One region of the Cobetia sp. 4B genome, then DNA from elsewhere that is predicted to be linked to it. Evidence: predicted binding sites of a transcription regulator. Region 1 holds the regulator's gene; each other region holds the start of a gene.
The links. The regulator PhoB, encoded in region 1, activates phosphate uptake and scavenging genes when phosphate is short. The targets are predictions, from matches to a motif close to TGTCATANNNNTGTCANA.
Positions count from the first base shown of each region.

Region 2: a site for PhoB is predicted at 1,249-1,266, ahead of phbB (acetoacetyl-CoA reductase). Genes of this name have one in related genera too.
Region 3: a site for PhoB is predicted at 1,003-1,020, ahead of H2O77_RS10250 (UTRA domain-containing protein). Genes of this name have one in related genera too.

Region 1 is NZ_CP059843.1:4,246,250-4,249,521, forward strand. Features, by position in the region: gene H2O77_RS17460 (chorismate lyase) at 1-396, shown strand, start outside; gene ubiA (4-hydroxybenzoate octaprenyltransferase) at 462-1,352, shown strand; gene phoB (phosphate regulon transcriptional regulator PhoB) at 1,576-2,265, shown strand; gene phoR (phosphate regulon sensor histidine kinase PhoR) at 2,273-3,272, shown strand, end outside.
Region 2 is NZ_CP059843.1:4,010,000-4,013,271, forward strand. Features, by position in the region: gene H2O77_RS16390 (DUF349 domain-containing protein) at 1-226, shown strand, start outside; gene phbB (acetoacetyl-CoA reductase) at 378-1,124, opposite strand; tRNA gene H2O77_RS16400 (tRNA-Met) at 1,495-1,571, shown strand; tRNA gene H2O77_RS16405 (tRNA-Met) at 1,625-1,701, shown strand; tRNA gene H2O77_RS16410 (tRNA-Met) at 1,745-1,821, shown strand; gene H2O77_RS16415 (EVE domain-containing protein) at 1,991-2,470, shown strand; gene H2O77_RS16420 (tetratricopeptide repeat protein) at 2,605-3,272, shown strand, end outside.
Region 3 is NZ_CP059843.1:2,454,427-2,457,698, reverse strand. Features, by position in the region: gene H2O77_RS10255 (extracellular solute-binding protein) at 1-571, opposite strand, end outside; gene H2O77_RS10250 (UTRA domain-containing protein) at 1,211-1,981, shown strand; gene H2O77_RS10245 (NYN domain-containing protein) at 2,133-2,690, opposite strand; gene H2O77_RS10240 (hypothetical protein) at 2,896-3,084, opposite strand.

The DNA of each region.
Region 1 (3,272 bases):
CTGCTGCTGCAGGACACCGGCCCCGCGCGGCTGGATGAGGCACGCCTGCTGGGCATCGGCCCACGCCGGCATGTCTGGCGACGCGAAGTGGCGCTCTGTCATGGCGATACGCCATGGGTGATCGCACGCTCGCTGGCGGCGCTGGACCTGGCTCACGGTCATCGCCTCTCGACGCTGGGCGAGCGCTCGCTGGGCCATTGGCTGTTTCGCCAGCCCGACCTGACCCGCAGCGCCATCGATGTCAGCCGCGCCCCGCTGGTGCTTTCGAGCCCCAGGCCGCTGGCCCGCACCACCAGCCTGTGGATGCGCCGCTCGATGTTCTCGCATGGTCGCTTCAAGGTGCTGGTGCAGGAGGGCTTCACGCCGGCCTTCCAGCACGCGCTGCAGCTGGCCTGAGCCTTGCGCCCGACTGGCCTCGTTTCTCTCTTCCCTTGCCCACTACCACCCGCCCAGGAGTCCCGATGACCGCGTCATCCACTTCCGCCGCTTCGCGTCCTTCCAGACTGGCCGACTACCTCGCCCTGACACGGCTGGACCGCCCCATCGGCACCTGGCTGCTGATGTGGCCGACCCTGTGGGCACTGTGGCTGGCGGCAGATGGCATTCCCGAGCGCACGACCCTGCTGATCTTCATCGCCGGGGTCTATCTGATGCGCGCCGCCGGCTGCGTCATCAACGACTACGCCGACCGCCATTGGGACAAGCATGTCGAGCGCACGCGAGACCGGCCGCTGACCTCGGGTCGCATTTCGGAGCGCGAGGCGCTGACGCTGTTCGGGGGGCTGGTCGCGGCCGCCTTCGTGCTGGTGTGCTTCACCAACCTGACCACGGTGCTGCTGTCGATCGTCGCCGTGCTGCTGGCGGCCAGCTATCCGTTCATGAAGCGCTTCCATCATCTGCCCCAGGTGGTGCTGGGCGCCGCCTTCGGCTGGGCGATTCCGATGGCGTTCGCCGCGACGCTGGAGGAGGTACCGACCTACGGCTGGTGGCTGTTCGCGGCCAATCTGATGTGGACGGTGGCCTACGACACCGCCTACGCGATGGTCGATCGCAACGACGACCTCAAGGTGGGCATCAAGTCCACCGCCGTGCTGTTCGGGCGTGCCGACAAGCTGATGATCGGCCTGTTGCAGCTGGGCATGCTGGCGGTGCTGATCGGCATCGGCCTGCAGCTGGCGCTGGGCATCTTCTACTGGCTGGGGCTGGCCGCCGCCGCCGTCACCTTCGTCTGGCAGCAACGTCTGATCCGTGAGCGTGAGCGTGCGCCCTGCTTCCAGGCCTTCCTCAACAATCATTGGACAGGTCTGCTGATCTTCGCCGGTATCGCCCTGGCGACCTGGCCGATGAGCTGACTCCTGCATAAACATTAGTATTATTTAATTTAAAGCGACCTCTGCCCTCTGTTGCTCCCCAGCCCACGGTTCATGCCTGCCTGCCGCGCCTCCAAGGCGGCTGGCAGGCTTGCGTGCAAGCTGCCATGCTGGCAGTTGTCATCTCGTTGTCATATAAGCGGGTTGTAATCGTCATCGACTTGTCATTCTGGCGCGTGCGCCGACTGCTGCATGGGATCTAGCGATGAGCTCCAAGACCGTACTGATTGTCGACGATGAATCCTCGATTCGCGAGATGATCGCCGTTGCCCTCGAAATGGCGGATTACCGCGTGCTGGAGGCAGACAATGCCCAGGACGCCCACGCCATTGTCGTCGATGAAAAGCCCGATCTGCTGTTGCTGGACTGGATGATGCCGGGCACCAGTGGCCTGGAGCTCGCGCGGCGCCTCAAGCGTGACGAGACCACCTCGGAGCTGCCGATCATCCTGTTGACCGCCAAGGGCGAGGAAGACAACAAGATTCAAGGCCTGGAAGCCGGGGCCGACGACTACATCACCAAGCCCTTCTCGCCGCGCGAGCTGGTCGCCCGTCTCAAGGCCGTGCTGCGTCGCACCACTCCCAAGGGAGTCGAGGAGGCGGTGGAAGTCGAGGGCCTGATGCTCGACCCGGCCAGCCACCGCGTCACCGCCCACGGCAACTCGCTGGATGTCGGCCCGACCGAATATCGCCTGCTGCAGTTCTTCATGACGCATCAGGAGCGTGCCTACACGCGCAGCCAGCTGCTCGACCAGGTATGGGGCGGCAACGTCTATGTCGAGGAGCGCACCGTGGACGTGCACATCCGTCGCCTGCGCAAGGCGCTGGGCACAGGCCATCAGCATCTGATCCAGACCGTCCGCGGCACCGGTTACCGCTTCAGCGCTCAGGCCTGAGGGATTCATGCGCTATTGGACCAACGAGCTATGGCGCCTCGGCTACCTTGCCGGTGGCTTCGGCCTGATCGGTGGCCTGCTGGGCCATCTGGGCTGGGGCCTGGCGCTGGGCCTTTCGCTGTATCTGTTCGTCCATCTCAAGCACTTGAAGAGCCTCTACACCTGGCTGATCACCAATCCCCATGAAGAGCCGCCTCCCGGCGATGGCGTCTGGGGAGACCTGCTCGATCGTCTCTACCGCTACCAGAAGGGCCAGCGTCAGGCTCAGGAGCGACTGCGCAGCATCCTCAACCGTATCCAGGAATCCTCCGAGGCCATGCGCGACGGCCTGGTGATGCTGGACAACCACGGTGACATGGAATGGTGGAACAGCGCTGCCGAGCAGCTGGTCGGTCTCAAGGCCAGCCACGACCGTGGCCAGCACATCACCAACTATCTGCGTGACCCCGTCTTCATCGACTACTTCAATCGGCTGGCCTACCGCGAGCCGCTGACACTCCAGTCGCCGCTGTCTGACAACCTGACGCTGCAGATCTCCATCACCCTGTTCGGTGACAACGAGCGTCTGGTCATGCTGCGTGACGTCACCCGCCTCTATCGTCTTGAAGAGATGCGCCGCGACTTCGTGGCCAATGTCTCCCATGAGCTGCGCACGCCGCTGACGGTACTGGCCGGCTATCTCGAGACCTACTCCGATTACGCCGATGACCTGCCACCGCGCTGGCAGCGTGGACTGGGCCAGATGCAGAGCCAGACCGACCGCATGCAGCACCTGGTCGAGGACCTGCTGACCCTGTCACGCCTGGAAACCGACGAGCTGTCCGACAATGGTCGCTGCATCGACATGAGCGCCCTGCTCGGCCATATCCGCGACGACGCCGAAGGCCTGTCCCAGGGGCGCCACACCTTCTCCATCGAGGCCGATGCCTGCCTGTCTCTGCGCGGTGAGGAGCAGGAGCTGCGCAGCGCGATCTCGAATCTGGTCTTCAATGCGGTGCGCTACACCC
Region 2 (3,272 bases), 240 kb from region 1:
GCTGCGTGTTCACCTTGCCATTCTGTTCGAGGCCCCGCTGGGCAGCGAAGATGAATCACGCCGCCTGACCGTGCAGGTCGCGCGCATCAACCAGCAGCTGGGCGAGCGCATGGAGCGTGAAGAAGAGCTGGATGAGGTGCTGGATGCGCTGCTCGCCAACGGTCCGCTGGATTGGGACGCCTGGCAGACCGAACTGCCGCGCTTCGATGCGCTGTTCAATCACTGAGCCTGTGCTCTTGAGCTGGTGACGACGCGCTCGCAAGATTGAAATCATGGCAACGAAAAGCCCCCGTCTCGAGAGAGACGGGGGCTTTTTCATTCTCTTGCCAGGCGGGGCCGGGTGCCAACCCTGCTCTGGCTAGCGCTAGCGCAGAGCATCAGCCCATGAACTGGCCGCCATTGATATCCAGGTTGGCACCGGTGATGAAGCCGGATTTCTCGTCGGCCAGGAAGGCGACCGCACGTGCGATCTCGTCCGGCTGACCATAACGCTTGACCGGGATGGTCTCGCGGATCGATTCACGGATCTCTTCGGGGATCTTCATGATCATGTCGGTGGCGATGTAGCCCGGCGACAGGGTGTTGACGGTAATGCCCTTGGTCGCGGTTTCCTGCGCCAGCGCCATGGTCAGACCATGCATGCCCGCCTTGGCGGCCGAGTAGTTGACCTGCCCGAACTGGCCCTTGCGGCCATTGATGGAGGAGATGTTCACGATGCGGCCGTACTTGTGCTCCAGCATGTCATTGATGACGGCACGGCAGGTGTTGAAGACGCTGTCGAGGTTGCAGTTGATGACTTCGCGCCACTGCTCATAGCTCATCTTGCGCATGGAGGTATCACGCGTGATGCCGGCGCAGTTGACCAGAACCGCGATCGGACCGAAGCGATCGCGGATTTCGTTGACGCCTGCCTGACAGGCTTCGAAGTTGTCCAGCTCGATGCCGGACAGTGCGATGTTCTCGAACCCGGCAGCGCGCTGTTCCGACAGCCACCCCTCTGCCTTTTCCTTGTTCCTGTAACCCGCAATTACCTGATACCCCTGGTTCGCCAGCTCGCGGCAGATAGCGGAACCAATGCCACCGGTACCACCGGTAACCCATGCGACGGGTGCTGTTTGTGTCATCTTATTGTGTCTCCCTAATCCTGGAACGTCCTGTGTCCTTGGCTTGGGCACAGCTTGGCGAATCTGCGGACACCCCCGCCCTGAGAAAACGAGAATGCCTGCAACGACAACAATGACCCGCGTCTCTAACAGCCTGATGACAATCGTGCACTCTGTGACGCCTGCCATCCGCCTGCGCGAGGCGCGTCACCCTCAGTATGGACAGGATGCAGCGGGAATGTATGTAGCAGATCTCTCACACAAGATGCCGATAATCGCTCAAGAGGCGCAGACGGGTTGGTGACGACTCACCGGACACGAGAAGTTTGCGTCAATTACGGGATAACGGTTGACGCAGCACTGTATATCCTTATACTACGCCCCACGTTGATGCGGGGTGGAGCAGTCTGGTAGCTCGTCGGGCTCATAACCCGAAGGTCATCGGTTCAAATCCGGTCCCCGCTACCACTGACAAGTCGTTGCCTATCAAGGTAATTGCCGGTCAGACACCAACGTGATGTTGCGGGATGGAGCAGTCTGGTAGCTCGTCGGGCTCATAACCCGAAGGTCATCGGTTCAAATCCGGTTCCCGCTACCAACCTCTGATGCGTCAGAGTTGGAGCAAAGGCAGTACCCAGTGTTGCGGGGTGGAGCAGTCTGGTAGCTCGTCGGGCTCATAACCCGAAGGTCATCGGTTCAAATCCGGTCCCCGCTACCAAGAATTCGAAAGGCCTGATGCCATGCATCAGGCCTTTTTCGTATGCGTGAAATTGCTGTGCGATGATGGCGAGGAAGCCGGTTCACGAGCCTGGCTACCCCTATCCACACTGGGCCTCTTCACACTTGGCCCTTCACACTCATCACGTCAGTCCCAAGGGAGTGCCTGCATGCGCCACTGGCTGGTCAAGACCGAACCCGATGCCTTCTCGCTGGATGACCTGCGCCGCGAATCACCGGCGCTCTGGGATGGCGTGCGCAATTATCAGGCGCGCAACTTCCTGCGCGAGATGCAGCTCGGTGATGTCGTGCTCATCCAGCACTCCAGCTGCAAGGTGCCTGCGGTGGTCGGACTGGCCGTCGTCAGCGAACTCGCCCTGCCCGACCCGACGGCCAGTGATCCTGAGCACAAGGGCTTCGACCCACGTCAGGTGGCGGACATCGATGCCGACAAGCCTCCGCGCTGGGTCGCCCCGCGTCTGAGCTACCTTCGCTCGCTGCGCACCACCCTGCCCATCGCGCGCCTGAAGACCCGGCCCGAGCTGGCGGACAGCCACCTGGTGCGCCGCGCACGCCTGTCCGTGATGCCGCTCAGCGAGAGCGAAGCCGCCTGCATCGCCAGCCTGGCCGGCGACACCCTGCTGCCGTGAACCGACGTGCCCGAGGCGATCGCGCGAGGAAGTGTCCGGCAGCGCCTTGAACTCCACTGCGACGGGCCGCATCATCAGGCCAACCGGCTCGCCCGCGAGCCTTGAATCGCAGACAGAATTTCGGGGCATGCACCATGATCATCGATCCCAATACCGGCCAGCCACTGACCGGCAATGACACCACCGCCGCCCAGCCACAAGGGGTGGTCGGCGGCGGTGCCGCCAGTGCACCGCGCCAGGCAGAAGACGCCAACACCTACATCATCGATGTGGACATGAGCAATCTTCAGCAGGTGCTGGAAGCCTCACAGCAAGTGCCGGTACTGCTGGATTGCTGGTCGCCGCAGAGCGAGCACTGCCTCGTCCTGACGCCGATCCTCGAGAAGCTGGCACGTGAATATGCGGGCGGCTTCATCCTGGCCAAGCTGAACGCCGAGGAACAGCAGGACATCGCCGCTCAGCTGGGCGTGCGCTCGGTGCCGGACGTCAAGCTGGTCATCCAGGGCGGTCTGGCAGGCAACTTCACCGGCGCACGTCCGGAGGCCGAGATTCGCCAGTTCCTCGAGCAGCACAAGGTCCAGCCGGCGGCAGGAGCAGGTCCCAGCCTCGCGGAGCAGGCGGCCACTGCACTGGAAAGCGGCGACCTCGTCACCGCCAAGGCGCTGTATCAACAGCTGGCGCAGGAATCCCCCGAGACGCCGGAATATCGCATCCACCTCGCCTCGGTGCTGGTCGCCGAGGGCAATGGTGAAGAGGCCCGCCAGCTGCTGGACTCCCTCAAGCCGGAAGACCGTGACGGCGC
Region 3 (3,272 bases), 1.8 Mb from region 1:
GAATGGCGTTGTTGGCCTGGGAGGCCTTGCCCACGGCGCCGACGGACACCTTGTAGTCACCCTCGGCGAGATCGGCGAAGGAGGTCGGGCGCTCATCTTCGCTGACCAGTGTCTTGTTGATCATGAAGGAAATGGTGCCGGTGTAGCCCAGTACCCAGTGGCCATCCTTGTCTTTGGCCCACTCCGGGATCTGCTCCCAGGTCGTGGTCTTGTAGGCCTGGGTCACGCCTTGCTGCACCGCGATCGGACCGAAGGCGAAGCCCACGTCACCGATATCGGCGGTGGCGTTCTCACCCTCGGCCTTGAACTTGGCGACTTCCTCGGCGGAGCTCATGTCGGTATCGCTATGCGCGATGGAATACTTCGACTCGAGGTCAGCCCAGGTGTCCTTCCAGTTGGCCCAGCTGTCCGGCATGCCGACGCTATCGACACGGCCTTCGGACTGAGCGGCCTCGAGAAGGTCAGCCGGCATGTCGGCGGCACTGACGGAGGCACTGCCCAACAGGGCGGCCATGCAGGTGGAAACTAGCAGGCCGGTGGAGCGGGATGAGGTAGTGGCAATCGACTTCAAGGAGATTTCCCCAGTAGGTGATGAACAATCGCTGCGCTGAAGGTAAGGCGTGACGGGCATCAGGCACCCTGTCGACACGCTGAGAGCACGTCCGGGTGCTCAGGTCATTGCTCAGGCCAGTTCTCGGATCATTGACCAGACCAGTGCTCTGCCAAGTGCTCAGGCAAGTGTCGAGACAGCCGAGATGTGTGGTCTAGTTCAGTTCGAAAGGCACGATCGACTCTAGCGCTCGCCTGTGACAGTTGCGTGTCGTCAACATGTCGTTGTCATGGCATGGGGTGGCGGCTCTGCCTCTGCCTCCTTCATACCTTCTCCGCGCCTTCTTCGTGCCTTGCCGCGGGCTTCAGTCCTCGCTATCTTCCACAGCCATAGGCGTGCAAGGCATGAGCCAGCACGTGATGGCTGAGCTGGCGTGGCAGCCAGAGCTGCGCTGTCACCGAGTTGTCACGCCAATGCCACTATTCTCCTCATGCGTGTCTCGGCAAGCGTGTCTTGAAAAGTCGCTCTGAGCTTTGCGGGTCCTCTGAACTAGACCACAGAAATCGCTTCGCTCTGACCCTTTCCATCCTGGACGCCCTGGATGTCATGCAAGTGACTCGCCAGAAATTGCTGTCTTTCGTTATCTTTCAGGAACTTCGCATGCCTTCATCTTCGCTTGAGCCCCAGAGTGACGCCGCTTCATCGGCAACTCCTGACGCGGATGTCCCCGTGGCAGGGCTCAAGGGCAAGCTGCTGAACCATCTTGAGGCAGCGCCGCTACGCGCTTCACAGCGCCTGCCCTCCGAGCGCGAGATGATCGAACGCTTTGCCACGACGCGGGTCACCCTGCGCGACACCCTGCTGCAGCTGGAGGCGGAGGGGCGTATCTATCGCGAGAATCGGCGGGGCTGGTTCGTCTCGCCGCCACGACTGCGCTATGACTTGCTGGCGTGCCTGCCATTTCGCGACATGGTCGAGTCACAGCAGCGGGTGGCCAGCACCGAGGTACTGGCGGCAGGAGAAGTCGCTGCCAATGCGGTGATCGCGCGGCGACTGGGGATTGCGGAGGGCTCAGTGGTCTATCGCATCACTCGCGTGCGGCGTATCGACGGGCGGCGCGTGCTGCATGTCTGCCATCACCTGCGACGTGACTGCTTCCCGGGCATCCTCGATTTCGACCTCGCTGCCCACTCCCTGACCGACCTCTACCGGCACGAATACGCCATTCGTGTCAGTCGCGTCAGCTTCGAGCTGGCTTCCACGGTGTTCGACGCTGAGGCCGCCGCCGCGCTGAACGCCGCACAGGGCAGCCCCGCGCAGCGCATCACTCGCATCAACTTCGATCAGAATGGCCGCGCGGTGGACTGCGATGATGAACACTGGCGCCACGACGCCATCGAATTGACGTTGAGTGCCGCACCACAGAGCTAGTCGGCAAGTTCGCGGTAAAGCCTGAATGTCTGGCAGGCCGCTGGTAGCCCAGACGAAAACACCCGCACACCTCTCTGTCAGTAGAGGCCGTGCGGGTGTTTCTTGTGCGACGGGCAGGATTCGGGCGCGGTTGAGACCCGATCGATCGGTATCAGCGCATCAGCAGGCTTTCATCGACTTCGCGGAAGTGATGGGCGCTTTTCATCAGGGCGAGGGCGGTGAGGGCTTCGACGCCGTAGACGTGTGTCGTCACATCGTGGCGCGCCGCGACATGATCCAGCAGCAGGGCGAAGTCGCCATCGCCGGAGGCGAGGATGATTTCATCGACCTCGGGGGCGGCTTCCATCACGTCGATGGTGATGCCGACATCCCAGTCGCCCTTGGCCGAGCCGTCGCCGCGCTGGATGAAGGGCTTGAGTTTGACCTCAAAGCCTATCTCGCGCAGGCGCTGCTGGAATTGCTGCTGCTTGGGGTCGCCACGGTCGATCGCGTAGGCGTAGGCATGCTGGATCGAGCCGAGGCGCTCGAGCTCTGCCCACAGGCGACGATAATCGAACTGCCGGCCGAAGGTATCGCGGGTGGTGTAGTAGATGTTCTGCACATCAATGAAGACGGCCAGGCGTGTGCGTGCCCCATCCGCGTCGCGAGTGCCATGCACGCTGTGCTGGCGGGAGTCGAGGGAGCTGTCGCGCGAAGAGGATGCTGGCATGGGCGTCGCCGTGGCGGGAGGAGCAAGGGCAGGCAAGAGGTGATTTTCCTCTCCCCAGAAAGAAGCCGGCCGCTACCTGATGATGCAGGGCAGCGGCTGGAGGTCTAGCGATGAACAGCGCTCTCACCGGTCAGTGACTCGATGGCAGACGCCAGTTGAGCGAGGCGAGCAGCGCGTTCGGGCACCAAGGCTTGATGGGCAAGCCTCAGCTCTTGGCAGCAGGGTTTGACGGCTTGGTCGGCTTGACGCCAATGACCTGGCCGCTGACACCGGATTCAATCACATCCACCTTGCCACCACGGTCCAGGAAGGCCTGCATCTGAGCTTCAAGCGAGGCTGAGGTTTCGACAGCAGCCGGTGCTTTTTTCTTTGCAGCAGTACGAGTATTCGCCATGCGGGACTCCGTTCCAAGACGTGAGGGGTGAAGGTGCATGATAACACAGTGGCAACTTTGCTGCTTGATGGCGTCAATTTGGAATCAGAAGCCTGATGTTTTGCGTCGCTTTTCCTGGTGTCTGCAAGCCTCGCGCAGCTTGGTGGGTCGCTGTTGCGATATGACCAACACAGTGATGCAGGGCAGCC